Regions from separate parts of the Yersinia sp. 2541 StPb PI genome, predicted to be linked through region 3. Evidence: riboswitches for the same ligand, from Rfam matches in the RefSeq annotation. Region 3 holds a riboswitch; each other region holds the start of a gene.

Region 1 (10,735 bases), 3.7 Mb from region 3:
GCTGGTGAGCGATTGTGCACTATTGGCACCGTTGATCGCTCCGCTGCGATCTATTCCCGGAGTGCGGGCGTTACGTGATGCTACCCGTGGCGGCGTGACGGCGATCCTACATGAATTTGCGGCCGCCAGCGGTTGCGGCATGGAGATCAACGAATCAGATCTCCCCCTGAAACCGGCGGTGCGGGGTATTTGCGAATTGCTGGGGCTGGATGCACTCAACTTTGCCAACGAAGGTAAGCTGGTGCTGGTGGTGTCACCAGAGGCACAAGAAGTGGTATTAACAGCGCTCCATAACCATCCACTCGGCCAGGATGCCGCCGTTATCGGGCAGGTGACTGAGAATAAACAAGTGCGCTTATGCGGTGCGTATGGTGTTTCGCGTAGATTGGATTTGCCTCTGGATGAGCCATTGCCCCGTATTTGCTGATCCCATTCGTCCTTGAAGCCGCAGGGGTGTTAGCTGCGTTCGCTCACCCGAATCACTGACTGATGTCAGCTCATTGGGATTTGCTTACTTGCTGCCTACCTGTAACTCCAATGACTTTTGGGAACCCATTCGCACTTGAAGTGACAGGCGATTAACTATTTGATAAGTGGGGAAATGTGCCGAATGGGTCGTAACGGCGTGAGCCGTCGAAGCGCCCATCGGTGCAGTCGCCCCGCAATCTCCGAGCTATAAAACAGGTTGCTGGCAGCCTTGTGAAGGAGTTTCTGTGGATAAAAATGGCCTCTGCCTGCGGGTAAAAGGTAAGGTGCAAGGCGTGGGGTTCCGCCCTTATATCTGGCAGCTTGCCCACCGCTTTGCGCTAAGGGGCGATGTCAGTAACGACAGTGCGGGCGTGACGATTCACTTGTGGCAATCACCGGCGCTGGCGGATTTCTTACAGGCACTGCCGCGTCATTGCCCGCCATTGGCACAAATTGATAGTGTCACCACCTCGCCCTACCATTGGGCGCAGCCGCCACTGGATTTTGTGATTCATCACAGCGGTGCCGGGCAGATGGATACGCAAATTGTACCGGATGCTGCAACCTGCGACGCCTGTTTGGCTGAAATGAACCATCCTGCCAATCGTCGCTACCGCTACCCGTTTATCAACTGCACCCATTGTGGCCCACGTTTTACTATTATTCACCGCATGCCCTATGACCGGCCTTATACCGCCATGCGCGAATTCCCACTATGTGCCGCCTGTCAGGCAGAATATGACCATCCGGCCGATCGCCGTTTTCACGCCCAACCCAATGCCTGTGCCGATTGTGGCCCGCAATTGTGGCTAACGGGGCGAGAGGGACAATCGATTGCGCACAACTTTGCGGCGCTAGAGCAAGCCGCAACCGCCCTGTTGGCAGGAGATATTGTTGCCGTCAAAGGGCTGGGAGGATTCCATCTGGCGGTAGATGCCACCAATGCTGCTGCGGTGGCCCGTTTACGGCAGCGCAAGCAACGGCCTTCCAAGCCGCTGGCGGTGATGTTACCGCACGCCGACTGGTTATCACGCTGCGTGCAAAGTAACGATAGCGCCGCGTTATTACGCGTGTTATGTAGCCCTGCGGCTCCGATTGTGTTGGTTTCGTCGCGGGCTGATAGCCCGCTGTGTACGGCGCTGGCACCGGGCTTACCTGAAATTGGCGTGATGCTACCCGCCAATCCGTTACAACATTTGCTGCTGCAACAGGTCGGACGGCCTCTGGTGATGACCTCCGGTAATGGCCGTGGTAAACCCCCGGCATTGAGTAATGAGCAGGCGCTAGGTGCCCTGAGAGATATTGCTGACCACTGGTTATTGCACGATAGGCAAATTGTGCAGCGGGCCGATGACTCATTAGTGCGACTCACCGGCAGCAGTGCTGAAATGCTACGCCGAGCCAGAGGGTATGTGCCAGATGCTTTCGAGTTACCTCCGGGATTTAGCCAGCAGCCAGCAGTTCTGGCGCTGGGTGCGGATATGAAAAACACGTTTTGCCTGCTGCGTGATGGTAATGCAGTGTTGAGTCAACATCTGGGGGATCTGGAAGACCGCGATATCGCACAGCAACAGCAGCAGTTAGTGGCGCTGTTTTGTGATATTTACCATTTCACACCACAGGTGATAGCGGTGGATGCTCACCCCGGATACGTCAGCCACCAATTAGGGAAAACCCTGGCAGCACAGTGGAATATCCCTTGTGTTGACGTGCTACATCATCATGCCCATCTGGTGGCTTGTCTGGCAGAGCATGGCTGGCCTCGCGAGGGTGGGGCGGTGATTGGTGTGGCATTGGATGGGCTGGGTTATGGCGCTGATGGTCAATTGTGGGGCGGTGAATGCCTACGAGTAGATTATACGAGCTGTGAATATATTGGTGGCTTGCCCGCAGTGGCACTACCCGGTGGCGATCTGGCCTCGCGTCAACCGTGGCGTAACCTGCTGGCCCAGTTACAGCGCTATGTCCCCAATTGGCAACATTTGCCTGAGAGTGCGGTGATTCCTCAGCCGGAGGGTAGGGTATTGGCGCGGGCGATTGAGCGGGGGATTAATGCGCCGTTGGCCTCTTCAACTGGGCGCTTATTTGATGCAGTAGCGGCTGCACTCAATCTTGCCCCGCTATCGATAAGTTGGGAGGGCGAAGCCGCCTGCCAGTTGGAAGCACTGGCGCGACAAAGTGCGGTTTCAGTGCCGCCAGTGACGATGCCGCTGTGCGATAACCAACTGGACTTAGCCACTTTCTGGCAGCAATGGTTGGCTTATAATGCCACTCCGGCGGAGCGGGCCTATGCGTTCCATTTTGCTCTGGCCCAGGGATTTGCTACTTTGGCGCGGCAGGCGGCCCAGTATTATCGTATTGATACTATTGTCTTTTCAGGTGGGGTGCTACATAACCGGTTACTGCGTGAGTTACTTAGCGCACAACTGCATGATTTCCAACTGTTGCTGCCCCAGCGTCTGCCTGCCGGTGATGGTGGGCTGGCTCTAGGGCAAGCACTGATTGCCGCTGCGTCAAAATGCCATAAGTGATGATTATGGCTAATGGTGTTTGATTACCGCTAATTGTGTTAATAATAAAGCTCGTTGACTCGGGGTGCCTGCCGCTAAATGCGTAATGGCTGAGATTTTACCCGTATTACCTGATCTGGATTATACCAGCGGAGGGAAGTCGCGGTATCGTTGTTGAGTCCATAAACAACGGTCCCCCTTCTTGTTCGCCGGTGGGGGATATCATGAATACTATTCGCTCTGACTTTTCAATCGCTCCTCTCCCGTACCCTGATGCACTGGCGGCGGCCTGTTTGCAACAATTCCAAACTACACCGCCATTAGTCCATTGCCTGACTAATGAGGTAGTACAGTCCTTCACTGCCAATGTGTTACTGGCATTAGGGGCTTTTCCTGCCATGGTGGTTGAAGCTGAAGAGGCCGCACAATTTAGTACAATGGCGAACAGTTTACTTATCAATATCGGCACGTTACACCGCGCTCAGGCCGAATCCATGCTGGCGGCAATCCAGGCGGCAAATCAATCCTCTACCCCTTGGGTGCTGGACCCCGTTGCGGTCGGCGGGCTTGTCTATCGTACTGATTTTGCCCATCAATTATTAGCGCTAAAACCGGCGGCAATACGGGGTAACGCCTCGGAAATCATGGCATTAAGCGGTATGGCGACTATGGGGCGTGGGGTGGATAGTGTCGATTCTTCGGTGAGTGCACTGCCTGCTGCTCGCCAATTGGCACTACAGGTGCAGACTGTGGTTGCGGTTACCGGTGAGGTGGATTATATCACCGACGGCCTGCGTGATTTTGCCGTGACCGGTGGCGATAAGCTGATGACCCGGGTAGTGGGGACGGGGTGCGCACTTTCTGCCGTGGTAGCGGCATTTTGCGCACTGGAAGGCGACCGTTTACATCATGTGGCAACGGCTTGCCGGGTGATGTCACAAGTCGGCGGGCAGGTATCTCAGCAGGTGGCAGGCCCTGGTAGCTTTATTCCAGCTTTTCTAGATGGCCTTTATCAACTGAAAATAAGCGATCTGGTATAGCCTCTCCCCGGTTAACCTCTTAAAAATAGCGTTACCGCTCAGCCCTATCGCCTTGAGCGCCAGCGGCTGAACGGCCCTCAGTCATAATGTGTATTACGGATAAGAACTAATAAATCATCCAGTTTCATTGGCTTACCCAAGAAATAACCCTGAACTTCATCACACATCAGAGTCTGTAACTGCCCGAGCTGCTCGGCGGTTTCTACCCCTTCGGCGGTCACCGTCATGGACAGCGCATGGCCGAGGTTAATGATTCCTTCGACAATTGATTGGCCTTCATGTGACTCGGCCAGTTCATCGGTAAAGCTCTTATCAATTTTCAATCCATCGAACGGGAAGCGGCGCAGATAATTCAGTGAGGAATATCCAGTACCAAAGTCATCCATCGATAAGCGCACACCCAGGGTTTTCAATGCTGTCATGGTTTTAAAGGCACCATCGGCATCTTCAATCATTATCCGCTCGGTGATTTCCAGCTCCAATCGATGGCTAGGTAGCCCAGTGAGCAGCAGGACTTGGCGCACTCGTTCTATCAGGCGCTGGTTCCTGAATTCAACCGCAGAAATATTAACGGAAACAATCAGTGACGAGGGCCATGTCGATGCATCCTGACATGCCTGTAGCATGGTCCAGTCGCTAATTGAGGTGATAAGCCCCGTCTCTTCGGCCAGCGCAATAAATTGATCCGGCATCAGCAGCCCCAAAATCGGGTGGTTCCAGCGCACCAAGGCTTCAGCACCCGTCAGTTGTGTTCCCTCAATACGGTAGCGTGGCTGGTAATAAAGGTTAAATTCGTTGTGCTTAACGGCCTGACGTAAAAAACGCTCTAGCTCACTGCGTTGCATCAGGCGCTCATTCATTTCACTGGAGTAGAAGCTCCAACGGTTACGGCCACTGTTTTTAGCTTCATACATGGCAATATCTGCAAATCGTAATAGCTCTTCGGCTTGCATTGAGTCTTGAGGTGCCAGTGCAATACCAATGCTGGCCCCGATATAAATATCCTGATCATTTATCACGTAAGGACTTTCGATTCGGGTGATAACGCGCGTACAAAGCTGTTCAATTTCTTTGCGTGACGCAAGACCTGTGATAATTAGAACAAATTCATCTCCCCCCTGACGCGCGACTAAATCTTGATCACGCAAACAACTTCTTAGGCGTTCAGATACCTGATGCAGTACCAGATCACCGGTAACATGACCAAAAGTGTCGTTAACAGGTTTAAACTTATCCAAGTCAACATTGAGGATAACCAGCGGGTGGGGGGCCGCAGCTAAATGGCGTAACTTATTTTCCAGGAATTCTTTCATTCGCAGACGGTTGGGTAAACCGGTCAATGCATCATGTAGAGAGAGGTGCTGAATCCGTTCCTGTGCTTCTATTTCACGGGTGATATCCGATGCGGTGCCACGGAACCCAATGGTTTCGTTGTTTTGGATGATAGGTTTGGCATAAATACGGCAAATGCGTTTATCGCCTTTGGCGGAGAAATAAGTGCATTGCAACTCATTGCGAGATTCAGTCAGATGGGTGTGCTGTAACCAAGAGCGCAGCGGGATAATATCGCAATTTAACAGTGAATCAAGATTACGCCCCAGCCAGCGCTCCACACTTAATCCGGTAATGGTCAAAAACCGTTGCGACAGGTAGGTGATGCGTAAATCGGCATCGGTTTCCCATAACCAGTCGGTAGCAGCTTCGGCGACATGACGAAAGCGTTCTTCGCTGGCGATTAAAGCAGATTTGTTTTCATCCGCTACCCGTGCTTCTGACATCGCCCGCCGCAGAACTAACCAGCCGGTCAGCCCAAGAATCAATGCAACCAGCGTCAGTAGTGGGAGTAATATGTTGAGCAGTTGCGCGCCGGGCATATCCTGATTCCAATGCAGCGTCAATGCGCTGTTATCACTGGCAGATAATAGAACTGACGGGCTGGATGCCGCGTCTTTTTCATCCTCAGGGGTACGCAGTTGATGAATACCATAATCTTCGCCCAAGGTATTTAGCTCGGGCTGTGTCAGTAAATCGATAAACACCAGAACAGAGGGTGCTCCAGCCACTGTTTTAACGCGTGGATCACTACCAGTAGTTAAGGCCGCAGCCGCAACAATGGCCGGTTGCCCAGCCACGTCGATGGTTTCAGTTGCAATATATTGTTTGTCTGCCCGCGCTCGGGCGGCGTCAATCAACGGGGTTATATCTTTGTTGAGCCAATCGGGCAGGCTAATATCTTTCAGTTGCCCATTGATGACCGAATAACGGGTTTTTCCTAGCCCATCAACAACAAACACTCCCTCATAATTAAAGTCGCTATACAGTGACGGCCCCAGATTTTGGCTGACAAAAGCCCAGTCAGGATCGACTTTTACATGCAAATGTTCATAAGCATCACCCCAGAAAGCATTATCTTTTATTCGGGTTTTTATTGAGTCTTGCCGCATTTTCCAGGCTTTTTCTACCAGAAAACGACTTTGAGATGTCGCTCGTTCATTTAATTGCGAGGCGATATAGATAATGCCTACCGCTGCAATAATGATGGTTGCCCCAACCAGCAAGGCCATGGCCTGTAAAGTTTGTTTTGCAAAGAAAACATTATCTCCTTTTGCCCGTGATGGTGATTCTGGCTGGCTGGAGTCCGTCATAGTGAGTTCCCTTGGCACTTACAAAATTTAGGCTGATCCTAAATAGGATAAAACATCCATTTAATCAGCAGGAAGTGAAGACTCAGAAGAAATATAAACTAACATGAATATAATCTTAGTCTCTTATCATTATAGGTGTAATACGTTACCTTCTCTTTGGCCCGCAAAAGGTTGCGCGCTCTTTATGAAATTATCACTTTTTGCCGAGAGTAAGGAATGACCATGGTTACACTGAATTTGGTTTGGTCCACGCTAATCAATTACGTGCCACGAATCCTACGGACTCGGCTGAATTTGCTCTTGCTGTTGAGTCTTGTGACACATCAGGTTTTTGCAGCAGCACCGCTGCCTGCGGTTACTGTTTCGGTCGTAACCTCAATCACACCGGATACTGCGTTACAGTATTTGGGGCGCGTGGAGGCGATTCAGTCGGTGGATGTGACGACCCGCACCGAAGGGTTTATTGCTGCGCGGTTGTTTACCGAAGGGCAGATGGTCAAGCAGGGCTCTCTATTGTATGAAATTGATCCCGCGTTGCATCAGGCCGCAGTAACGCAGGCCCAGGCGCAGTTAGACAGTGCGACTGCCAGTGCTAATCATGCTCAGGTGAACCTCACCCGCTTACAGCGTTTGGGAAGTAATCGCTCGGTCAGCCAGGCGGAAGTTGACGAAGCACAAGCGCAGCGCGATATCAGCCGCGCGGCGGTAGCTCAGGCGCAGGCGAACCTGCAAATCCAGCAATTACAGCTCAGTTTTACCCGTATTTACGCGCCGATAACCGGTCAGATTGGTCACAGCCGTTTTAATGTCGGTAGCCTAATTAATCCTGCCAGCGGCACGTTGGTCAATATTGTCCAACTTGATCCGATTCGGGTAGCTATCGCAGTGAATGAACGAGATTACATTACAGCAACCTATCAGTTGTCGGTTACAGGTCCCTCTGCGGACAGCAGCACATTGCCGTTTGGCAACTTTACTCCTCGTATTCAACTGGCGAATGGTAAGCAGTACCCGGAACGCGGCGTTTTTGAGTCCGTTGATAATCAAATTGATAAACAGACCGGTACCGTTACCCTGCGTACCCGTTTTGCCAATCCACGGCATTTATTACTGCCCGGTGGGGTGGTGAATGTGTCGCTGGCAGCAGAAATGGCAAAACCGGTTACTGTCATACCGATTGCCGCATTGCAGCAGAATAAGCAGGGACACTTTGTTTTGGTGGTGAACGATAAAGATCAGGTCGATGTGCGGCAAGTGACGTTGGGTGAGCAGTTTGAACAACAATATGAAGTGACTGACGGGCTGAAAGTGGGCGAACGAGTGATTGTGGCAGGGCTACAACATGTCCGGCCAGGGATGACGGTTAGCGCCAGCGTTGCTACACCACTGACAGTAAATTAAGGGGAAGGCCAGATGCTGCATTTCTTTATCCGTCGGCCCAAGTTTGCCATTGTTATTGCACTGGTGATAACCATTGTTGGCTGGGTGTCGTTGTATGTGATTCCGGTGGAACAATATCCTGATATTACGCCACCGGTGGTTTCCGTGAGTGCCGTCTACCCCGGAGCCAGTGCCCGCGATGTTGCACAAGCCGTGGCCTCACCACTGGAAGCGCAGGTCAACGGTGTCAGCAATATGCTGTATATGGAATCGACCAGTGCTAATAACGGCAGTTATCAGTTAAGTATTACCTTTGCCAGTGGTACCGACCCCGATATGGCGGCGGTTGAGGTGCAAAACCGCATTTCTCAGGTGAGTGCTCAGCTGCCGGCGGAGGTGAATGAAAACGGTATTTCCGTGCGCAAACGGGCCTCTAACTTGTTGCTGGGAGTCAGTGTTTTTTCACCGAAACAAACCCATGATGCGCTGTTTGTCAGCAATTACACCAGTATTCAGTTGCGTGATGCCATTGCGCGTATCAATGGTGTCGGCGATGTGCAGGTATTTGGCGCGCGTGATTACAGCATGCGGGTTTGGCTCAATCCGCAACGGATGGAATCACTGAATGTCAGCGTGCAGGATATTGTCGCAGCATTACAACAGCAGAACGTACAGGCGGCTGCCGGGCAGATTGGCTCATCACCGTCGGTGCCCGGTCAGCAGCAAACCCTGACCATCAGTGGTCAAGGGCGGCTAACGGACCCACAACAGTTTGCTAATGTGATTATTCGTAGCAATCCTCAGGGCGGCATGATTCGGTTAGGTGATGTTGCTCGCGTGGCGCTGGGGGCGCAGAACTATCAGGTCAGTGCGGCGCAAAACCAGACTGAATCGGCATTTTTAGTAGTTTATCCGGTACCGGGTGCCAACGCGTTAAATGTAGCTAATGGGGTACGGGATGAAATGGCTCGGCTATCAGCCTCTTTCCCGCCAGACCTGACGTATGAAATCAATTACGACTCCACCCTGCCGGTTACCGCAACATTGCATGAAATCGCAGTGTCACTGACGTTAACCTTAATTGTGGTATTGGCGGTGGTGTATCTGTTTTTGCAAAGTATGCGGGCGACTTTTATCGTCGCGCTTACCATTCCGGTCTCCCTGCTCGGCACCTTCGCTGTACTGTATATCTTTGGTTATTCGGCCAATACCCTGAGCCTGTTTGCCATTATTCTGGCGCTAACCATTGTGGTTGATGACGCTATTGTGGTGGTGGAAAACGTCGAGCGCTTATTATCGAATGACCCTGATCTGTCACCGGCGCAAGCAACCAGACAGGCAATGACTCAAATTGCCGGGCCGATTATCGCAACCACCCTGGTACTGATGGCGGTATTCGTGCCGATTGCTATTTTGCCAGGGATTATCGGTGAGCTATACCGGCAGTTTGCGGTAACACTGTCGGCGGCGGTGATTTTATCCAGTATCAATGCATTAACCTTAAGTCCGGCGCTGTGTGCGGTATTGCTGAAACGGCGCACATTGGCAGATACCGGTCTGTTCGGCGGTATTAATCGTGGGCTTGATCGCGCCCGCGACGGTTATGTTTCATTGACCAGCCGTATCAGTAGCCGAGCGGTATTCAGTATCGCCGCGCTACTGCTGGTGGGGCTGGCAACCTGGTGGGGTTACACGCGTTTACCCACCTCGTTCCTGCCGGAGGAAGATCAGGGGTACTTCTTTGTCAGTTTACAACTACCAGATGGGGCTTCGCTTAATCGGACTCAGACGGTGATGGACCAGATGTATCAAGTGGTTACTGATAATGATGCCGTCGAGGATGTGATAAAAATCACTGGCTTCAGTTTGCTTAGCGGCAACAACTCGCCCAATGCCGGATTTGCCATTGTGATGCTAAAACCTTGGGGGCAACGGCCTCATATTGATCGCGTGCTGGCCAGTATTCAGACCAATTTGGCCGCTATCCCTTCGGCGATGATCATGGCAGTAAACCCACCGGCTATTGCCGGGTTGGGCAGTGCTTCTGGATTTGATTTACGTATTCAGGCGCTGTTAGGCCAGTCACCGCAAGAGTTGGCGCAGGTGAGCCAGGGAATTATTTTTGCCGCTAATCAGGACCCGAAACTCAGCCGGGTATTTACCACCTTCAGCGCTTCGGTGCCTGAAACTAATCTGAGTATCGATCGTGACCGCGCCGCGCTGCTACAGGTACCGGTCAGCCGAATCTTCCAAACCTTGCAAACGTCACTTGGGGGAATGAATGCGGGAGATTTCACCCTGAATAACCGTATGTTCCGGGTGCAATTACAAAATGATATGGATTTCCGCCAGCGCACCGCTCAGATAAATAGTCTGAATGTGCGCAGTGACAATGGTGCATTGGTCAGTCTGGCAAATCTGGTGACGTTAACCCCCTCGGTGGGTGCGCCCTTTATCAGTAATTTCAACCAGTTCCCTTCGGTAGCCATCAGCGGTTCTGCGGCTGATGGTGCCAGCTCTGGTCAGGCAATGGCGGCGATGGAGTCGTTATTGGCACAGAATTTACCGTCAGGTTACAGCTATAGCTGGAGCGGAATGTCGTGGCAGGAGCAGCAAACCGGCGGGCAAGTGGTGTTTATCTATCTTGCTGCATTGGTCTTTGCCTATCTGTTTTTAGTCGCCCAATATGAGA
Region 2 (10,735 bases), 3.2 Mb from region 3:
TTGTCTTGCAAAAAATGCATGAAAAACGTGTCGAGAAAGCATTGGTTGTTGATGATAGCTTCCATCTGCGCGGCATGATTACTGTAAAAGACTTCCAGAAGGCAGAGCGCAAGCCTAACGCCTGTAAGGACGAGCATGGCCGTCTGCGTGTTGGGGCTGCTGTGGGTGCCGGTGCTGGCAATGAAGAGCGTATCGACGCGCTGGTCACCGCGGGTGTTGATGTTTTACTGATTGACTCATCCCATGGTCACTCTGAAGGTGTTCTGCAACGAATCCGTGAAACCCGTGCCAAATATCCTAACCTGCAAATCGTTGGCGGTAACGTTGCGACGGGCGCGGGTGCAAAAGCCTTGGCTGATGCCGGTGTAAGTGCCGTAAAAGTAGGGATTGGTCCAGGTTCAATCTGCACCACCCGTATTGTGACTGGTGTAGGTGTGCCACAGATCACGGCGATTGCTGATGCAGTCGAAGCACTGGAAGGTACCGGTATTCCGGTGATTGCCGATGGCGGTATCCGTTTCTCTGGCGATATTTCTAAAGCCATTGCCGCGGGTGCTTCCTGTGTCATGGTGGGGTCTATGCTGGCAGGGACTGAAGAGTCTCCGGGCGAAATCGAACTCTATCAGGGCCGTTCATTCAAATCTTACCGTGGTATGGGCTCACTGGGCGCGATGTCCAAAGGCTCTTCTGACCGTTACTTCCAAACTGACAATGCTGCCGATAAACTGGTACCGGAAGGTATTGAAGGTCGTGTCGCATACAAAGGTTTGTTGAAAGAGATTGTACATCAGCAAATGGGGGGCTTGCGCTCCTGCATGGGGCTTACCGGTTGTGCCACTATCAATGAATTGCGTACCAAAGCTGAGTTTGTGCGCATCAGTGGTGCAGGGATTCAAGAAAGCCATGTGCATGATGTGACTATCACTAAAGAATCCCCTAACTATCGCATGGGCTAATTCCAGGGGCTTAAACCGGCGAATTTGGTCATCGTTCTCGGCTCGCATTGCTCATTGACTTAGTGTCAACTGCGTATGCTGTGCTGCGGGCGGTAACTAACTTTTTGGCTTCGCCGACTGGAATGATTCATAAATAATTATGGTAACTATTTAATTTTATTATTTCTCTGTGGAATACGCCGCACATGACAAAAAATATCCATAAGCATCGCATCCTTATTCTTGATTTCGGCTCGCAATACACCCAACTGGTGGCGCGACGCGTTCGTGAAATCGGTGTCTATTGTGAACTATGGGCGTGGGACGTAACCGAAGCTCAGATCCGCGAATTTAATCCAAGCGGCATCATTCTTTCTGGCGGTCCTGAAAGCACTACTGAGCACGACAGCCCACGCGCGCCTGATTACGTGTTCACTGCGGGTGTCCCGGTATTAGGTGTGTGCTACGGCATGCAGACTATGGCGATGCAACTGGGGGGCAAAGTTGAAGGTTCAAATCAGCGCGAGTTCGGTTATGCGCAGGTGGAAATCAAAACTGACAGCGCACTGATCCGCGATATCAAAGATGCTATCAATCCAGCCAACGAAGCAATATTGGATGTATGGATGAGCCATGGTGACAAAGTCACTGCCATCCCTGCTGATTTTGTGACGGTTGCCAGCACCGATACCTGCCCGTTTGCCATTATGGCCAACGAAGAGAAGCGTTTTTATGGCGTGCAGTTCCATCCAGAAGTCACACATACCAAACAAGGCCAACGCCTGTTAGAGCGCTTTGTGTTGGATATCTGCGGCTGCGAAGCCTTATGGACCCCGGCCACCATTATCGAAGACGCCATTGTTCGTCTGCGTGAGCAAATTGGTGAAGACCATGTGATTCTTGGCCTGTCCGGTGGTGTTGACTCCTCTGTGACGGCAATGCTGCTGCATCGCGCTATTGGTGACCGCCTGACTTGTGTGTTTGTCGATAACGGGCTGCTACGGTTGAATGAAGCCGACCAAGTGCTGGAAATGTTCGGTGATAAATTCGGCCTGAATATTGTTCATGTTGCCGCCGAAAATCGTTTCCTTGCAGCGCTGGCTGGTGTCGATGAACCTGAAGCGAAGCGTAAAATCATTGGTCGCGTGTTTGTCGAACTGTTTGATGAAGAAGCGTGTAAGCAAGATCAAGTGAAGTGGTTGGCACAAGGCACCATCTACCCTGATGTGATTGAATCAGCAGCGTCTGCTACTGGTAAAGCACACGTAATTAAATCTCACCACAATGTGGGCGGTTTGCCGAAAGAGATGAAACTGGGGCTGGTTGAGCCACTGAAAGAGCTGTTTAAAGATGAAGTACGCAAAATTGGTCTGGAATTAGGTCTGCCGTACGACATGCTATATCGCCATCCATTCCCAGGTCCAGGTTTGGGTGTACGTGTTCTGGGCGAAGTAAAAAAAGAGTATTGTGACTTGCTGCGCCGCGCTGATGCCATCTTTATCGAAGAGCTGCATAAAGCTGATCTGTACAATAAAGTGAGCCAAGCCTTTACCGTATTCCTGCCAGTGCGTTCTGTTGGTGTGATGGGCGATGGGCGTAAATACGATTGGGTGGTTTCACTGCGCGCAGTAGAAACCATCGATTTTATGACCGCACATTGGGCGCATCTTCCATACGACTTCTTGGGCCGCGTTTCAAACCGCATTATCAATGAAGTGAATGGTATTTCCCGTGTAGTTTACGATATCAGTGGCAAGCCACCAGCTACCATTGAGTGGGAATAAATACTATCACTCGTCGATAAGATAGTGTTCTGACATTAATTAAGCCTCCGAACTTTCGGGGGCTTTTTATTTTGGCTGCGATGAAATAAAAATTTATATTTTACCTTCACGGATAAATAAAAAATGAACGATGCTTTTGTGAGTATCGCTTTTAGGTAAGATTACTATATGTGAATATAAAAATTGTAACGCTTACCTTCCCATTTGATGTGAAAGATTATATTTGGTTTCTTTATAATTAACAGGTGAAATATGAATGCTAAAATTAGTATTTTGATTGTTCCTTGGATCTTTATATCAATATCCACAATAGCAGAGCATAATAATGAAGATAATGTCTGTTTTTATTCAAAAGATAATTACTCTGAAAAGGAGGACGGCACAAAATTTTGCGTGCCTTATTATACCGAGGATGAATGGCTATTTAGCCAATGGAATAATAATATTGCATCAATAAAAATTCCGCTAAATTTACGGGTTGAGGTTTTTAGTGATTATTCATTTTTGGGGAAGTCTGCTTCGCTTTATAAAAACACCAATGCGGCTGAGTTGGCTCAGTATGGATTAACAGCAGATATCAGTTCTTATCGTGTATTACCAAAGAGTTTATATCCTGAGAATAAGAGGGTGACATTCAATTACCATTCAGACATTTTAGCTGAAAAATATTTCAGCTATGATTATTATGTTAACAATGGTCATAGCATCTTTTTAACCAAGCAAAGTCAGCCTATTGGTGCTGATGGACAAAGTTCTTACTTCTTTTATAGTCATGCAGGGCAGATAATGACGGCCTTTATCGGGCAAGGGTTTGATCGCAACCTTTACTGTTTGTCACCGGTGGTTCGGCGTAGTTCCCAGCTTGATGCTGATGTGGCATTTACCTATTGTGATTTTAATAATTCTGGCCAGTATTGGTTCCCTCAGGTGGTAGAAAATGAAATAAGATTAGTCAATCAAGGGACGGGTACCGCGTTATCATTAGATCAAATCGGTTTCTATGTGAGCTTACATACTAGCCCGATTAATATTCTACATGGCAGGGAACAACATTCTCAGCAGGGGACCGTGAATAAATACACTCTATGGTTTGATGCGTCTACTATTGAAACGTGGCAGGAAAAGGCAGTAAGACCCTTTTTACAATATAAGGAAACGCTTGAATCAAGGGGTGTAAATGACCAACGTGAGGTAATAACCCATCGTTTGGACCAACCAGATGATACCTATATCTATTTGGGGAGTAAAAAAGGTAGGAATCATATTTATTATAATGCAGAAACTCAATTACTGATGGCTTATAATAAATTAAGTGAGGGTAAAGCGTTAATAGAGTCCTCGTGCCTTTCATTATTGAATGATGGCACTGACCAACCTTCGGCGATTAGCTTTACCTACCATCGCAGTAACTACAGTGATAATAGTTTAGAGTACCGTTGTGATAATGGAGTAGCTTATAATATATACAGCAAAAAATGGTACTTTATGGCTGACTGGGAATATCATTATCTGGTTAATGGATATAAAAATAAACTTTTGCATTTTTATATGAATGAAAAAACATCATATATTAACTTCAAAGGTGTGCTGACTGGGCCAAAATTAGGTGAATATATAGGTGCTGTAGTGAATTTTAATGAGCGAACCCCTCATGATGCTGTATTCATTAATAATCCGGCCTTAGGCTATGTGCTTGATGTAGAAAAGGCTATTTGTGCATTGCACGGATTTACCGATGATCAAGGCACACATTGTGGTGATCTAAGTGCCACATGGTCTGTAACAGATGCTGATACTTGGGATGTTAGCCTCAGTCGCGACTATATGCCCTGGCTGCTGGCGCAAATTTCTCACAAGTTGCATACAAGTGAATGGACTGCTGCGTTGGATGCTTACCTGCAAAAAGTTGAAACACTGGAAACCTTCTTTGAGACAAATAAAGAGCATCCGGTCGATGATGCAATATGGCAACAAACCAAAACACTGCTGGTGGAGTTTTTACGTACCTATAACTCAACCGAATATCAGCAAGTTTGGCATCAAGTGGCATATGTCCTTAATCGTATTGAAGTAATGATTGAGGTGAAGGCATGATCCGGCTCTATAGTTACAAAATGTGATATGAATCACGTTTTGCTTTACCCCTTCACTGATGAGGTATAATCTTGACGAATCTTTACAACTCAACTAAATATTTAACATCCGCATCTCATAACTTACATCGTCAATAAGACGAGAAGTCCATTCATTATTAGTCAAGATTGCCACTGCCGCTGTGTAAAACGCAGGGTAGTTTAGCTCGCAGTAGCCCGCATCTGTTAGCACATGCCGATTAGCAGCATGTTCCTAAATACAACGGATGAATACTGCGTGCGTGCTGTTTTGTGGAGAAAAAACATGTCGGTAAATCTCTCTCCGATACCTCAGGTGCGGGGTATTTCACGCCGCCGTCTGCTGGGATATATCGGCGTCGGGCTAGTCAGTAGCCTGATGAGTCCCCTTTCACTAGATGCTTTCGCGGCATCGACCCAAACCTCGCCACAGAATTTAGAAAGATTCATGTTGGTATCACGCGCATTGACCGGTAAGCGCCAGCTTAATGCGCAGATTGGTCAACGAATCTATCAGGTTCTGCTCGGGAAAATAGGCGATTTTGACCAAAAACTCTCCTTGTTACAACCGTTGCCTTCGGGTGAACCTCAGCAATGGCTACCCCTGCAACAACAAATCGCCCGGCAAATATTGCAAGGCTGGTATATCGGCGTGATCGGTGAGGGAACCGATGCGGCGGTAATCAGCTATGAGAATGCGTTGATGTTCGATGCGGTATCCGATGTGTTGGTTATTCGCTCTTATTGCCCGAATAAACCCGGATACTGGGCTGTAAAGCCTGATGTCGCCTTATAATTTTGGAGAATACATTTATGGCTGACACACTAAAGGCGGATATCGTCGTTATTGGCTCGGGTGTTGCAGGAGGGCTGGTTGCCCATCAACTGGCCATGGCTGGCAAGTCAGTACTGGTTTTAGAGGCAGGTCCGCGCCTCTCTCGCTGGGAAATTGTAGAAAACTTCCGTAATCAGCCGGATAAATCAGACAACATGGCGCCATATCCTTCCACCGCGTATGCGCCTCATCCTGAATCTAACCCAAATAATAACTATCTGATTCAAAAGGGTGAACATCCGTATGATGTGCAATATATCCGCGCAGTGGGTGGCACAACCTGGCACTGGGCGGCTTCTGCGTGGCGCTTTTTGCCTAACGATTTCAAACTGAAAACCGTGTATGGCGTCGGGCGAGATTGGCCAATTGAGTATGCCGTGTTGGAAAAGTGGTATCTGCGCGCTGAACAGGAATTAGGTGTTTGGGGGCCAAGTGATGAAGATCTAGGATCACCCCGCAGTGAACCCTATCCGATGGCACCATTGCCATTATCGTGGAATGAACAGCGCATCAAGACGGTGTTAAATAGCCATGTTTTTAACGGTGGCAGCTTTAACGGCGGAAGTTTCAATGTGGTCACTGAACCGGTCGCCCGTAACAGTCGACCTTATGATGGCCGGCCAACCTGTTGTGGTAATAACAACTGCATGCCTATTTGCCCGATTGGCGCCATGTATAACGGTATCACTCATGTCGAAAAAGCCGAGCAGGCGGGGGCAGTCGTGCGCCCCAAAGCTGTGGTTTATAAGTTAGAAGTTAATGATAAACAACAGATTACTGCGGCACTGTTTAAAGATGAACAAGGCAATGAGCATCGGGCTGAGGGTAAATACTTCGTACTGGCCGCTAATGGGATTGAAATTCCGAAACTGATGCTGATGTCCACCGATGAGAAAAATCCACGGGGAGTGGGTAATAGTTCCGATATGGTGGGGCGCAATCTAATGGATCACCCCGGAACCGGGGTGACTTTTATGGCCAGTGAACCCTTGTGGCCAGGGCGTGGGCCGCAGGAAATGACGTCGATGATCGGCTTCCGTGATGGTGCATTTCGTGCTGATTTTGCAGCGAAAAAAATTCATTTATCCAATTTGTCACGTACCGATCAAGTCACGATTGAATTACTCAAACAGGGGGATTTGCAACTCGGGCCACAGCTTGAGGCCAAAATCCGTGACAGGGCCGCGCGTTTTGTACAATTCGACAGCTTCCACGAGATTTTGCCTCATGTCGAAAATCGCATTATCCCCAGCGCTAGCGAGAAAGACGCCATCGGCATTGCGAAACCCGAGTTTTACTATGCAATGGATGATTATGTGCGAAAAAGTGCGGTACACACTCAGCAGGTCTATGCCGAGGCGGCAAAGTTGATGGGGGGAACCGAGGTTAAATTCAACAATAACTTCGCCAATAACAATCATATTACGGGTACCACCATTATGGGCAGTGACCCGAAAGACTCGGTAGTGGACAGCGATTGTCGCACCCATGACCATAAAAACCTGTTTATCGCCAGTAGTAGTGTGATGCCAACTGTCGGTTCAGTTAATTGTACTTTGACGATTGCCGCACTCTCGCTGCGTATCGCTGAAACATTAAAGGCCGAGGTGTAAGATGAGAAAACAAATCTTGGGCTGTTCAGTGAATCTCCTGCTTATCGCATTAGGTTTAGCCGTAACTGGGTATGCCAGTGCTGATGCTGACCTAATTGCACGTGGTGAGTACCTGACTAAGGCCGCTGACTGTGTGGCCTGCCATACCACCAAAGACGGTAAGCCTTTTGCCGGTGGACTTGCCTTCAAGACGCCGATGGGCACGCTATATTCGCCCAACATCACGCCCGATAAAGAGACCGGAATTGGCAATTGGACGGATGAAGAGTTCTTGCGCGCATTACATGAAGGGAAAGGGAAAAATGGTGAGAATCTCTACCCAGCATTCCCTTACACCTCATATACCTTGTTGACGGATGCTGACGTCAAAGCCATTAAAGCCTATCTGTTTAGTCTGCCAGCAGTGCATCAAGCTAACCGCGAAAATGACATGCCTTTCCCATTCAACCAGCGTTGGGGATTGTGGTTCTGGAATTTGGTCAATTTCGAGGGGGAGCGCTTTCAGCCGGACAACACTAAAGATGCACAATGGAATCAGGGTGCTTACTTTGTTGAAGCATTGGGGCACTGCGCTGAGTGCCATACCCCGCGTAATATCACCATGGGGATGAAAGAGAGCAAAGCCTATGGGGGGGCAGAGATTAATGGTTGGACGGCGTTTAATATTACCTCTGATCCACATGCCGGTATTGGCGGCTGGAGTCAGCAGCAGGTGGTGCAATATCTGCGCACCGGCCATGTTGACGGTAAAGCACAAGCTGCCGGGCCGATGGCTGAAGTTATTGAGAACAGTACTCGCCACCTGAGCGAGAGTGATCTCAATGCCATGGCGGTGTATCTGCGTACCCTGGAGCCATTAAATCCAGATGACGAAACCAAGAGTCGTTCGGATTGGGGGCAAGCGGCAAGTAGTGTTAATTCCTTACGCGGTATGCCTTTCACGGCAGATAACAACACTGACGGCGCGCGCCTGTATTTGGGGAACTGTGCCAGTTGCCACAGTTTCACCGGTGAGGGCGTGAAAGACGGTTATTACCCTTCATTGATGAAAAACTCGGTGGTCGGGGCATCCGAGCCCAATAACCTAATTAATGTGATTCTCCACGGTGTGTCACGCAAAACCAATGACGGTGAAGTCTTTATGCCCGGATTTGCTAACACCTTAACCGATGAGCAGGTTGTTAGTTTGAGTCATTATCTGCTACAGCAATTCGGACAACCGGCACTGAATATAAAAGCCGATGATGTGAAGGCGCTGCGCGGGGAATAGAAAATAAGCACAAGGAAACCCAGTTCCCTTGTGCTTATTTCTGATTTATCTGTGAGGGGAAAATAACCCATATAACGATGCAGCGATGTTTGATAGTAAGTTAGATATTAAATTTTATTTTTTAACTAATATTATCAATATTGTTCTTATTTAACCTTCTCATTATGCCAATGCATTAATGTATATTCGCCATCATTACTGATGCCGGTGGCAATAGCTACCCACCCCTGTTTTTGATAAAACGCCAGCGCCTGCTGGTTTTTTGCCAGACATTTGAGTGAGCCGTGGCTGGTAAATAGCTGTTGTGCTGCCTGCAATAAGGCTTTTCCCGTACCGGACTGTTGTAGTTCAGGGGCAATAAACAGATGATGCAGGAAACTCTCTTCCATAAAAATTGAGGCAAAACCTAAGTGTTGATCGCCATCAACGGCGACCAGCACAGTTTCACCAATGGTTGAGCGATCAAAATCTTCCAGCCTAAAGTGTTCAACGTCCAGCCAGGTAAAGGCTGCTTTACGTGATGCCAGATACAAGGTGCGCAGGAATGGCCGGTCACTTTCCTGATACTGACGAATCTTGATACTCATCCTATGGTTATACCTCCAAAACAGGGTGCTTTCGCGAAATTGATCATTGGTTGAGCCAATACATGATTGATCTTCTACCACCTGCCCATGATAATAACAATTCTGACTCGGGGTGCCTGCCACAAACAGTGGCATGGCTGAGATATTACCCGTATTACCTGATCTGGATTATGCCAGCGTAGGGAAGTCTCGGCACCTTAGGGTTCCGCCTTCTTGACCGCCGGTTAGGAGGAATATGTTCGTTCAACCTGCCGTTTTCTCTTTAGCTATTCTCGCTGTTGCTGCTATTCGATCTCCCATTGATATGAGTGTGGAGAGATATTCATGAAGCGAATTAATGCACTCACGATTGCCGGAACTGACCCTAGCGGTGGGGCCGGTATTCAGGCTGATTTGAAAACTTTCTCTGCTTTGCAAGCTTACGGCACCAGTGTGATCACCGCCTTGGTGGCACAAAATACCTGTGGTGTGCAGTCAGTTTATCCCATCGAACCGGCGTTTGTTGCAGCTCAACTCGATTCTGTTCTCAGTGATGTGCGCATCGATAGCGCGAAAATCGGTATGTTGGCTAATGCTGACATTGTCGAGATTGTTGCCACACAACTGCAACGTTATCCCATCCCATTTGTGGTGCTAGATACCGTTATGGTCGCCAAAAGCGGTGATCCATTATTGGCACCAGAGGCCGTAGACGCAGTACGTCAACTGCTGTTACCGCGAGTGGCTTTGATTACCCCGAATCTGCCAGAAGCAGCCGCGCTACTCAATTGCCAGCCTGCGCGCGATGAGCAACAAATGTGTGAACAGGGGCGAGCACTGTTGGCTCTGGGGTGTCAGGGAGTATTGATGAAAGGAGGGCATTTGAGCGGTGAAGATAGCCCCGATTGGCTGTTTACGGCACAAGGCGAACAGCGTTTTGTTACCCGCAGAGTAAATACTCGCCATACCCACGGCACCGGCTGCACCTTATCGGCCGCATTGGCGGCCTTACGGCCACGGCTCCACGATTGGGCAGATACAGTGAATGCCGCCAAACACTATCTGCAAGGTGCATTAGAACAAGCCGATACCCTTGAAGTCGGACAGGGGGTCGGGCCGGTGCATCATTTTCACCGGTGGTGGTAATCCCCTTCGTCCTTGAAGTCGCCGAGGTGTTAGCTGCGCTCACCCCCCCGAATCACTGACTTGAGTCAGCTCATCGGGATGTGTTCACTTGCCGCCTACCTGCAACTCCAATGACTTTGGGGATCCTTCGTCCTTGAAGTCGCCGAGGTGTTAGCTGCGCTCACCCCCCCGAATCACTGACTTGAGTCAGCTCATCGGGATGTGTTCACTTGCCGCCTACCTGCAACTCCAATGACTTTGGGGATCCTTCGTCGTTGAAGTCGCAGGGGTGTTAGCTGCGCTCACCCCCCCGAATCACTGACTTGAGTCAGCTCATCGGGATGTGTTCACTTGCCGCCTACCTGTAGCTCCAATGACGAAGTGCATGCCTTATTTATTGAAATGGCAGAGATTTTTATGCCAATAAATAGCGCTGAGTCATCGCAAACATCGCGATAGCACGTTGCAAGTGATGGGCATCAAAACGGTTAAGCAG
Region 3 (10,735 bases):
ATCACAACCGGTAGCAGCCATTGCTTCCAGCCATTGCCCGCCACCTTTGGTGAACAAGGTCACCGGCACCCGACGCCCGTCGTTTTCGCGGATCAGGCCATCGACGATTTTATGCATGTAGTTCAAGGAGAATTCAAGATAATCACGCCCTGTCAGTACCCCGCCCCAAGTATCAAACACCATCACAGATTGAGCGCCAGCTTTGATTTGCGCATTGAGATACAAGATGACGCTATCGGCCAGTTTATCCAGTAGCAGATGCAGGGTTTGCGGCTCGGCATACATCATTTTCTTCAGTTTGGTAAACGCTTTGCTACTACCACCTTCAACCATATAGGTTGCCAGCGTCCATGGGCTGCCGGAAAAACCAATTAATGGCACCGCACCTTTCAGCTCACGGCGAATGGTTCTTACCGCGTTCATCACATAACCCAATTCCTGTTCTGGGTCGGGGATGGGTAACTTTTCGACGTCGGCGCGACAAGTAATCGGGGATTGGAAGCGTGGGCCTTCACCGGTTTCAAAATAGAGCCCCAGCCCCATAGCATCAGGGATGGTCAGAATGTCTGAAAACAGAATCGCGGCGTCCAATGGATAGCGACGTAATGGCTGCATCGTCACTTCACAAGCCAGTTCCGCATTTTTGCACAGCGACATAAAATCCCCGGCAACCGCGCGGGTAGCTTTATATTCCGGCAAATAACGGCCCGCCTGACGCATCATCCATACCGGCGTTACATCTACCGGTTGACGCAATAAGGCTCGCAGATAGCGATCGTTTTTCAACTCATTCATGGTGGAGCTCCCTTAATTATCTGGCGGCCATCTTTTAGCGGACCATATTGTAGCATGTCAGATAATACTTTCCTGCTAACTGCCGCCGCTATTAAGGGCGTGATAATGACTCACTCTCGTGGGATTTAAACTGCGTCGGCTATGAGGTTAGCGCTTCAGCACTCCCTTCTGATTAGATCAACTCACGGTGCTCGCGGCATAACACCACGGTATCTTCAATTAATCGTCGTGCTACGGTGCCTGGCGGCGGCAGTAATGGCAATTGGTCATAACGATACCAACCGGCATTTAGCAGCTCTTTAGGGTCATGTCGCAATTCACCACTGTCATACTCGGCCATAAACGCCATCATCAGTGAATGGGGGAACGGCCAAGGCTGTGATGTTACGTAGCGCAGATTTTTAATGTGAATATTACTTTCTTCTAAAACTTCACGGGAAACCGCCTGCTCCAGAGTCTCACCCACTTCGACAAAGCCTGCCAATACGGTATTAATGCCGCCTCGATGCCGTACATGCTGCGCCAATAAAATTTCATCATCACGGCGAATGGCAACAATCACACAAGGGGCGACTTGTGGGTAATAGCGCTCACGGCAGTGATTACACAGACAAGCCCACTCGGAACGGCTGGCCTGCATTTGGTGACCGCAATAACCACAAAAACGGTGAGAACGATAAAACTCTGCCAGTTGCACACCACGCCCAGCCAATTGGAACAAGCCGCGATCCACATCCAGTAATTGCCGCACGGAACCCATATCAGTAGACATCATCTGACGGATCAACCATACCGCCTGCCCTTGCCATTCACCGATTTGCCTTGCCGCTGCGCCCTGCAATGACCAATTAGCGGCATTACCTTGTGGTAACTCCCCTTTCGGCAACCATAATTTGTTTTCATGACTGACAATCCACCAGCCACTTTCTTTACCTGTAAGTTGTAGTTCCATATCGTTGTTGCACAACCTCGACTTCACTGGCAATCTAGAATCCGGCTTGTTACATTTTTGTAACCCACTATTACTTTTCCTTACTCACGGAGTCGTTCATGCTCAACCGACTAGAAAGCCTGACTCAACGCGTTGGCGGCAGTAATGAATTAATTGATCAATGGCTTCATGCGCGTAAAGAACTGTTAGTTTCATATTGCACAGTGATCGGTATTAAGCCGCAAAAAGAAAAGCATACCCCGCTTAACGAAAAAGCGCTGGAGAACTTTTGCCATAATTTAGTGGATTATCTCTCTTCCGGGCATTTTCATATCTATGACAGAATTATCAAACAGGTGGAAGGCGCGTCTAGCCCAAAAATGGCGCTGACGACCAAAGTGTATCCTGCGTTAAAAAATAATACTCAAACGATCATGACATTCCATGATCGTTATACCAACATTGAGATCGATCAGGACAGTTGTATCGAGTTTCAACAAGCATTATCTGATATCGGCGAAGCCCTTGATGCCCGTTTCCGCTTGGAAGATCAATTGATTCAATGGGCAGCCGAGTCATGGCAAGCCGCCCAGCCAGTTATTCAAACAGGGCCGGTAAAATAGCCCGCTGAACAGCACGGGCTTGTAGTTTTAATTCAACCTCATATACTGGGGTTTCTTGTCGGAGTGCCTAGCACCTGTTTTCTTAGGAAAGCAAACGCAGGCTGAGACCGTTAATTCGGGATCCGCGGAACCTGATCGGGTTAATACCCGCGAAGGGAACAAGAGTAATTTATCGCTACAGGCCCGGTCTTTATCCTTACAGGTAGCTGCCGGTTACTGGCCAACATCGTTACTCCCGCCAAGCTCCAGACAAGCAATTTTCCCTATAAACCACACTGGTAGGAATTGCTATGTCTAATAATACAACCACTAAAAGTTCATCACGCCCACGTAAACCTATTCCACGTAAACAACAACGTGAACAAGCTCAACAGTTTATTGATACTTTGCAAGGTGTCACTTTCCCCAACTCCCAACGTATTTACCTACAAGGCTCACGGCCAGATATTCTGGTACCGATGCGCGAAATCCAGCTCAGTCCGACACTGATTGGCGGTGGCAAAGACGCACCACGCTATGAAGATAACGAAGCCATCCCGGTGTATGACACTTCCGGCCCATATGGTGACTCAAATGCCAAACTGGATGTTCACAGCGGGTTACCCAAATTACGCGATAGCTGGATAGCTGAACGCCAGGATAGCGCCGCACTGACCTCTGTCAGCTCTGGCTTCACCCAACAACGTTTGGCCGACGAAGGCTTGGATCATTTGCGTTTTGAGCATCTGCCACACCCGAAGAAAGCCATCACAGGCAAATGCGTCACCCAACTGCATTACGCCCGTCAGGGTATCATCACGCCAGAGATGGAGTTTATCGCGCTGCGAGAAAATATGGGCCGTGAACGTATTCGTGGTGAGGTACTACGCCAGCAGCATCCAGGACAGGCTTTTGGCGCTAACCTGCCAGAAAATATCACTGCCGAATTTGTACGTCAGGAAGTGGCGGCGGGCCGAGCTATCATTCCCGCCAATATAAACCACCCAGAATCTGAGCCGATGATTATTGGTCGTAACTTTTTAGTGAAAGTGAATGCCAATATCGGTAACTCTGCGGTGACCTCCTCCATCGAAGAGGAAGTAGAAAAACTGGTGTGGTCAACCCGCTGGGGTGCAGATACCGTAATGGATTTGTCCACGGGACGCTATATCCATGAAACCCGCGAATGGATCCTGCGCAATAGCCCGGTCCCTATTGGTACCGTTCCTATCTATCAGGCATTAGAAAAAGTAAATGGTGTGGCTGAGAACCTAACCTGGGAAATGTTCCGTGACACACTGTTAGAGCAGGCCGAGCAAGGGGTGGATTACTTTACTATCCATGCCGGTGTGTTGTTGCGCTATGTACCGATGACCGCCAAACGCTTGACCGGTATCGTCTCCCGTGGTGGTTCAATTATGGCGAAGTGGTGCCTTTCCCATCATCAGGAAAACTTCCTGTATCAGCATTTTCGCGAAATCTGCCAGATCTGTGCGGCCTATGATGTCTCACTGTCACTGGGTGATGGCCTACGCCCTGGTTCCATTCAGGATGCCAATGATGAAGCCCAGTTCGCTGAGCTGCATACCTTGGGTGAATTGACCAAAATCGCCTGGGAATATGATGTGCAGGTGATGATTGAAGGCCCCGGTCATGTGCCGATGCAGATGATTCGCCGCAATATGACGGAAGAGTTGGAACACTGCCATGAAGCGCCATTCTATACCTTAGGCCCGCTAACTACGGATATTGCGCCGGGTTATGATCATTTCACTTCAGGTATTGGGGCCGCCATGATTGGTTGGTTCGGTTGCGCCATGTTGTGTTACGTCACACCGAAAGAACATCTTGGCCTGCCTAATAAAGAGGATGTGAAACAAGGTCTTATTACTTATAAAATCGCCGCCCATGCCGCAGATTTGGCCAAAGGCCACCCCGGTGCGCAGATCCGCGATAATGCCATGTCGAAAGCGCGCTTTGAATTCCGCTGGGAAGATCAGTTCAATCTGGCGCTTGATCCAGAAACCGCACGAGCCTATCACGACGAAACCCTGCCGCAGGAGTCCGGCAAAGTGGCCCACTTCTGCTCAATGTGCGGGCCGAAATTCTGCTCGATGAAAATCTCTCAGGAAGTCCGCGACTATGCCGCTACGCAAGAACAGGCTGTGGCGCAAGAGCTAGCAGCGACACAAGAAACAGCAGCCCAACCGATCGAAATTTTACAATCAGGTATGGAACAGATGTCAGCGGAGTTCCGCTCTCGCGGCAGCGAGCTGTATCACAGCCCCGTTAACCTCAAGAGCGAGGCCAATAATGAACCTGTCTAATCATGCCTCATTTTCTGCAAAGAAAGGTTTCCCTGCGACGGTACAGCGTCTTGGTCTCTATCCCGTCGTCGATAGCCTACTTTGGATAGAGCGCCTGCTTGCCGCAGGCGTAACCACAATACAACTACGTATCAAAGAGTTAGATGATGCGCAGGTAGAACAAGGCATTGCCGCTGCCATAGCGTTAGGCAAACGCTATCAGGCACGCTTATTTATCAATGATTATTGGCGGCTGGCGATTAAGCATGGTGCCTATGGTGTTCATCTGGGTCAGAAAGATCTGGAAACAGCCGACTTGGCCGCGATTCAGCAAGCTGGATTACGGCTGGGCGTATCAACCCATGATGAGCAGGAACTGGCGATAGCTAAAGCTGTCCGGCCCTCTTATATCGCCATGGGCCACATCTTCCCCACACAAACCAAGCAAATGCCGTCATCACCACAAGGGTTGACGGTACTCAAGCAGATGGTCGACAACACGCCAGACTACCCGACAGTTGCCATCGGCGGCATCAGCATTGAGCGCGTACCGGCGGTCCTGGCCACGGGTGTCGGTAGTGTAGCGGTCGTCAGTGCTATTACCCTGAGTGACGATTGGCAGCAGGCAACAGCACAATTACTGCACCTGATTGAGGGCAAGGAGCTGGCTGATGACAAACAAGCATGAGTTGAGTGACAGCGAATTCTTGCGCTACAGCCGCCAGTTATTACTGGAGGATATCGGCCCTGAGGGCCAGTTGAAGCTGAAAAGTGCCTGTGTGCTGATTATCGGCCTTGGCGGCCTTGGTTCGCCTGCTGCGCTCTATTTGGCGGCAGCCGGTGTCGGTAAGCTATTACTGGCTGATGATGACCAACTGGAACTGACCAATTTACAGCGCCAAATCCTGTATCGCACCACAGATATCAGCCAAACATCCTCAGCTAATCAAAGTAAAGCACGGTTAGCCCAACGTCATTTGCAAAGCCTCAATCCGTTGATTGAGATTGTCCCATTTGATACGCGGCTGCTAGGTGCGGCATTGGCCGATGCGGTAGCTAACGCTGATTTGGTGCTGGATTGCAGCGACAACATGGAGACGCGCCATCAGGTAAATTCAGCCTGTATCACTGCACAAAAACCATTAATTAGCGGTAGTGCCGTGGGATTCAGCGGGCAATTGCTGGTGATTGAGCCGCCTTATTCTCAAGGCTGCTACGCCTGTCTATATCCCGATAAAGAATTACCACAACGTAACTGCCGTACTGCTGGCGTATTGGGGCCGGTGGTCGGCGTCATTGGTACCTTGCAAGCACTGGAGGCCATCAAGATGTTGGCAGGACTGCCGTCGGCACTGAGCGGGAAATTACGCTTATTCGATGGCAAGCAGCAGAGCTGGAGCACCCTGCAACTGACTCGGGCCAAGCATTGCCCTGCCTGCGGAGGTGCACAGTGAAAACGGGTTATATACAGATTGTGCTCAATGATCAGCCATTAGAAGTGGTGAGCAATATCACTGCGGCAATGCTGCTCAATCAGCTCAAACGCCACCAGCCGGGTACGGCTCTGGCAATTAATCAGGTCATCGTCCCCCGCACTGACTGGGAAAAATGCCAGTTACACGCGGGTGATAACATTTTGCTATTCCAAGCGATTGCCGGGGGCTGACATGCTGAAGATCGCCGATACCACTTTTACCTCACGTTTATTTACCGGTACGGGAAAATTCTCCACCCCGGAACTAATGCTGGAAGCATTGCGCGCCTCGGGGTCACAACTGATTACTATGGCGATGAAACGGGTTGATTTACGGGCAGGGAACGATGCAATTCTTGCGCCCTTGCAACAATTAGGTGTGCGTTTGCTGCCTAATACCTCGGGGGCCAAAACTGCGCAAGAGGCTGTATTTGCCGCCCGTCTGGCGCGTGAAGCGCTGGGTACCCATTGGATAAAATTGGAAATTCATCCCGATGTGAAGTATTTACTGCCTGACCCAATAGAAACCCTGAAAGCCGCCGAAATACTGGTGAAAGAGGGATTTGTTGTTTTGCCTTACTGTGGTGCGGACCCGGTATTGTGCAAGCGGCTGGAAGAAGCAGGCTGCGCTGCCGTCATGCCATTGGGTGCACCGATTGGCTCAAATTTGGGCTTACGTACCCGCGACTTTCTGCAAATCATTATCGAGCAGGCCAAAGTGCCCGTGGTAGTCGATGCTGGAATTGGTGCGCCAAGCCATGCGCTTGAGGCAATGGAATTGGGAGCTGATGCCGTGCTGGTCAATACCGCAATTGCCGTGGCACGCTCACCCGTACACATGGCGCATGCTTTCCGTTTGGCGGTTGAATCCGGTGAATTGGCGCGTCAGGCGGGGCTTGGCAACCAACAGTTTGGCAAGGCCATTGCCACCAGCCCACTGACTGGCTTTCTCAGCCAGTTAGAGGAGGAGCATCATGTCTGAAGATTTCAGCCAACACTGGCAACAATTAGATTGGGATGATATTTCTCTGCGTATTAACAGTAAAACCGCCGCTGATGTTGAACGGGCCATTAATGCCGTCAAACCGAATCGCGACGACTTAATGGCGTTGATTTCGCCCGCAGCACTGGCTTATCTCGAACCGATGGCGCAGAAGGCTCAACAATTAACCCGCCAGCGTTTTGGTAACACGGTGAGTTTTTATGTGCCGCTCTACCTTTCTAATCTGTGTGCTAATGATTGCACTTATTGTGGTTTCTCGATGAGCAATCGCATCAAGCGCAAAACCTTAGATGAAGCAGAAATCATCCGTGAGTGTGATGCTATCAAAGCGCTAGGCTTTGAACATCTGCTACTGGTCACTGGTGAACATCAGGCAAAAGTAGGAATGGATTACTTTCGTCGTCACTTCCCAGTCATCCGTAGTCGATTCAGTTCACTGATGATGGAAGTTCAACCATTGGCGCAAGAAGAGTATGCGGAGCTAAAAACGTTGGGATTAGACGGTGTGATGGTTTATCAGGAAACCTATCACCCAGCGACTTACCAGCAACATCACTTGCGCGGGCACAAGCAAGATTTTCACTGGCGACTGGCAACCCCAGATCGTCTCGGTCGGGCTGGGATCGACAAGATCGGACTAGGTGCGTTGATCGGGCTGTCTAATAGTTGGCGCACGGACTGTTATATGCTGGCGGAGCATCTGTTTTATCTGCAACAGACCTATTGGCAAAGTCGCTACTCTATTTCGTTTCCACGACTACGACCTTGTGCGGGCGGTATCGAGCCAGCATCTCTGATGAGTGAGCCGCAACTGCTGCAATTGATCTGTGCTTTTAGATTGTTTGCCCCGGATGTGGAACTGTCGCTATCTACCCGTGAATCACCTTTCTTCCGCGACAATGTCATTCCGGTCGCGATTAATAATGTCAGTGCGGGTTCCAAAACTCAGCCTGGTGGGTATGCAGATAATCATCCAGAACTTGAGCAATTTGCTCCGCATGATAATCGCACACCGGAGCAGGTAGCACTGGCATTGACACAGGCGGGGTTACAGCCGGTGTGGAAGGATTGGGATCGCCATTTAGGGCGTTCTCTGCAATAAACCGGCCGTTTAAATCCTAAAAAAAGCAAAAAAAAACCGCCCCGTAAGGAGCGGTTTTTACGTTGGTGAACAACAAAGAGATTAGTCTTTGCTGTTACCAAAACCGGCGTTAAGCAATTCAGCCAGGTTAGCCGTTGCTTCATCCGCGCTAACTTGCGGTACAACGGGAACTTCACCCAGAGCTTTACGGCGTGCACGATCCTGATGATAAGCGTAACCGGTACCGGCTGGGATCAGACGGCCCACGATTACGTTTTCTTTCAGGCCACGCAGTTCATCACGTTTACCGGCAACTGCCGCTTCAGTAAGAACGCGCGTGGTTTCTTGGAACGAAGCCGCAGAGATGAAGGACTCGGTCGCCAAGGATGCCTTAGTGATACCCAGCAGGTCACGCGTGAACGTAGCCTCGATTTTGCCTTCGGCTGCCAGCTTACGGTTAGCGATTTTAACGCGAGACATTTCTGCCTGCTCGCCTTCCAGGAAGTCAGTGCTACCTGAATCAACGATGGTGCCTTTACGCAACATCTGACGAACGATAACTTCGATGTGTTTATCGTTAATCTTAACGCCTTGCAGACGGTAAACTTCCTGCACTTCGTTGGTGATGTAACGGGTAACTGCGTGAACGCCACGCAGACGCAGAATGTCATGTGGAGATTCTGGGCCGTCGGAGACCACGTCACCGCGTTCTACAATTTCACCTTCGAACACGTTGAGCTGACGCCATTTCGGAATCATCTCTTCGTATGCATCGCTACCATCCAACGGTGAGATAACCAGACGACGTTTGCCTTTGGTCTCTTTACCGAACGAGATGATCCCGCTGATTTCAGCCAGGATTGCAGGCTCTTTCGGACGACGTGCTTCGAACAAGTCAGCAACACGTGGCAGACCACCGGTAATATCCTTGGTACCGCTTGATTCCTGAGGAATACGCGCCAGGGTATCACCCGCACCGATCTGAATGCCGTCTTCCAGCTGTACAATCGTTTTACCTGGCAGGAAGTATTGAGCAGGCATATCAGTACCTGGGATCAATACATCGTCGCCTTTGGCGTCAACGATTTTCAGTGCCGGACGCAGGTCTTTACCGCTACCGGTACGCTCTGCACTATCCAGTACTACCAGAGAAGACAAACCAGTCAGTTCGTCGGTCTGGCGGGTAATGGTCTGGCCGTCAACCATGTCCGCGAAGCGAATGAAACCGCTCACTTCGGTCACAACTGGCATGATGTGCGGATCCCAGTTAGCAACGGTTTCGCCGCCCTGGACTTCTGCGCCATCGCCTTTAGCCATTACAGCACCGTAAGGCACTTTGTAGCTTTCTTTAGTACGGCCGAATTCGTCGATCAGCTTCAGCTCGGTATTACGAGAAGTAATAACCAGCTTGCCCGCTGCATTGGTAACGAACTTGACGTTGCTCAGTTTCAAGCTGCCTTTGTTCTTAACCTGAATGCTGGACTCTGCTGCCGCACGAGATGCCGCACCACCGATGTGGAACGTACGCATCGTAAGCTGGGTACCCGGCTCACCGATTGACTGCGCTGCAATAACACCAACTGCTTCACCTTTGTTGATGATGTGACCACGTGCCAGGTCGCGACCATAGCAGTTTGCACACACACCAAAGTCAGTTTCACAGCTTACTACTGAACGAACTTTAACGCTGTCGACGGAGTTTTCTTCTAACAGATCACACCATTTTTCGTCCAATAGGGTGTTACGCGGAACCAGAATATCAGCCGTACCCGGCTTGATAACTTCTTCTGCGGTCACACGACCCAGAACGCGATCGCGCAGTGGCTCTTTAACATCACCACCTTCGATAACCGGGGTCATCACGATACCGTTATGGGTACCACAATCGTCTTCGGTTACCACCAGATCCTGTGCCACGTCAACCAAACGACGGGTCAGGTAACCGGAGTTCGCAGTTTTCAATGCGGTATCCGCCAAACCTTTACGCGCACCGTGGGTTGAGATGAAGTACTGAAGTACGTTCAAACCTTCACGGAAGTTCGCAGTGATTGGCGTTTCAATGATCGAACCATCTGGCTTGGCCATCAGACCACGCATCCCTGCCAGCTGACGAATCTGTGCAGCAGAACCACGCGCACCGGAGTCGGCCATCATAAAGATGCTGTTGAATGACACTTGCTGTTCGACAACGCCGTCACGGTTGACAACATCTTCTACAGACAAGTTATCCATCATCGCCTTGGCAACACGTTCGTTAGCCGCGGCCCAGATATCGATCACTTTGTTATAACGTTCGCCTGCGGTTACCAGACCAGATTGGAACTGCTCCTGGATCTCGGCAACTTCAGTTTCAGCTTCTTCGATGATCCCTGCTTTCGCTTCTGGGATAACCATGTCATCGATACCTACAGAGGCGCCTGAGCGTGCTGCGTAAGCAAAACCGGTGTACATGATCTGGTCAGCAAAGATAACCGTTGGCTTCAAGCCCAGGATGCGGTAACAGGTGTTCAGCATCTTGGAGATAGCTTTCTTGCCCAGCGGCT

The links. A riboswitch is a leader RNA that binds a small molecule or an ion and turns the genes downstream of it on or off. The one in region 3 is predicted to bind thiamine pyrophosphate.
Positions count from the first base shown of each region.
Region 1: it holds a riboswitch for thiamine pyrophosphate, as region 3 does, so the genes downstream of both, thiM (hydroxyethylthiazole kinase) here and thiC (phosphomethylpyrimidine synthase ThiC) in region 3, are expected to answer to the same signal.
Region 2: it holds a riboswitch for thiamine pyrophosphate, as region 3 does, so the genes downstream of both, thiD (bifunctional hydroxymethylpyrimidine kinase/phosphomethylpyrimidine kinase) here and thiC (phosphomethylpyrimidine synthase ThiC) in region 3, are expected to answer to the same signal.

Region 1 covers NZ_JAZGQB010000001.1:664,666-675,400, forward strand. Annotated here, with positions in the region: gene hypE (hydrogenase expression/formation protein HypE) at 1-427, shown strand, start outside; gene hypF (carbamoyltransferase HypF) at 714-2,999, shown strand; TPP riboswitch at 3,050-3,153, shown strand; gene thiM (hydroxyethylthiazole kinase) at 3,203-4,018, shown strand; gene V1953_RS02940 (bifunctional diguanylate cyclase/phosphodiesterase) at 4,096-6,663, opposite strand; gene V1953_RS02945 (efflux RND transporter periplasmic adaptor subunit) at 6,886-8,064, shown strand; gene V1953_RS02950 (efflux RND transporter permease subunit) at 8,077-10,735, shown strand, end outside.
Region 2 covers NZ_JAZGQB010000001.1:1,230,117-1,240,851, forward strand. Annotated here, with positions in the region: gene guaB (IMP dehydrogenase) at 1-956, shown strand, start outside; gene guaA (glutamine-hydrolyzing GMP synthase) at 1,142-2,719, shown strand; gene V1953_RS05430 (hypothetical protein) at 2,972-4,813, shown strand; gene V1953_RS05435 (sugar dehydrogenase complex small subunit) at 5,117-5,626, shown strand; gene V1953_RS05440 (GMC family oxidoreductase) at 5,644-7,278, shown strand; gene V1953_RS05445 (c-type cytochrome) at 7,280-8,548, shown strand; gene V1953_RS05450 (GNAT family N-acetyltransferase) at 8,695-9,135, opposite strand; TPP riboswitch at 9,234-9,337, shown strand; gene thiD (bifunctional hydroxymethylpyrimidine kinase/phosphomethylpyrimidine kinase) at 9,460-10,260, shown strand; gene V1953_RS05460 (hypothetical protein) at 10,655-10,735, opposite strand, start outside.
Region 3 covers NZ_JAZGQB010000001.1:4,381,449-4,392,183, forward strand. Annotated here, with positions in the region: gene hemE (uroporphyrinogen decarboxylase) at 1-795, opposite strand, end outside; gene nudC (NAD(+) diphosphatase) at 968-1,747, opposite strand; gene rsd (sigma D regulator) at 1,846-2,349, shown strand; TPP riboswitch at 2,399-2,524, shown strand; gene thiC (phosphomethylpyrimidine synthase ThiC) at 2,640-4,655, shown strand; gene thiE (thiamine phosphate synthase) at 4,642-5,322, shown strand; gene V1953_RS19685 (HesA/MoeB/ThiF family protein) at 5,306-6,088, shown strand; gene thiS (sulfur carrier protein ThiS) at 6,085-6,300, shown strand; gene V1953_RS19695 (thiazole synthase) at 6,302-7,090, shown strand; gene thiH (2-iminoacetate synthase ThiH) at 7,083-8,213, shown strand; gene rpoC (DNA-directed RNA polymerase subunit beta') at 8,295-10,735, opposite strand, start outside.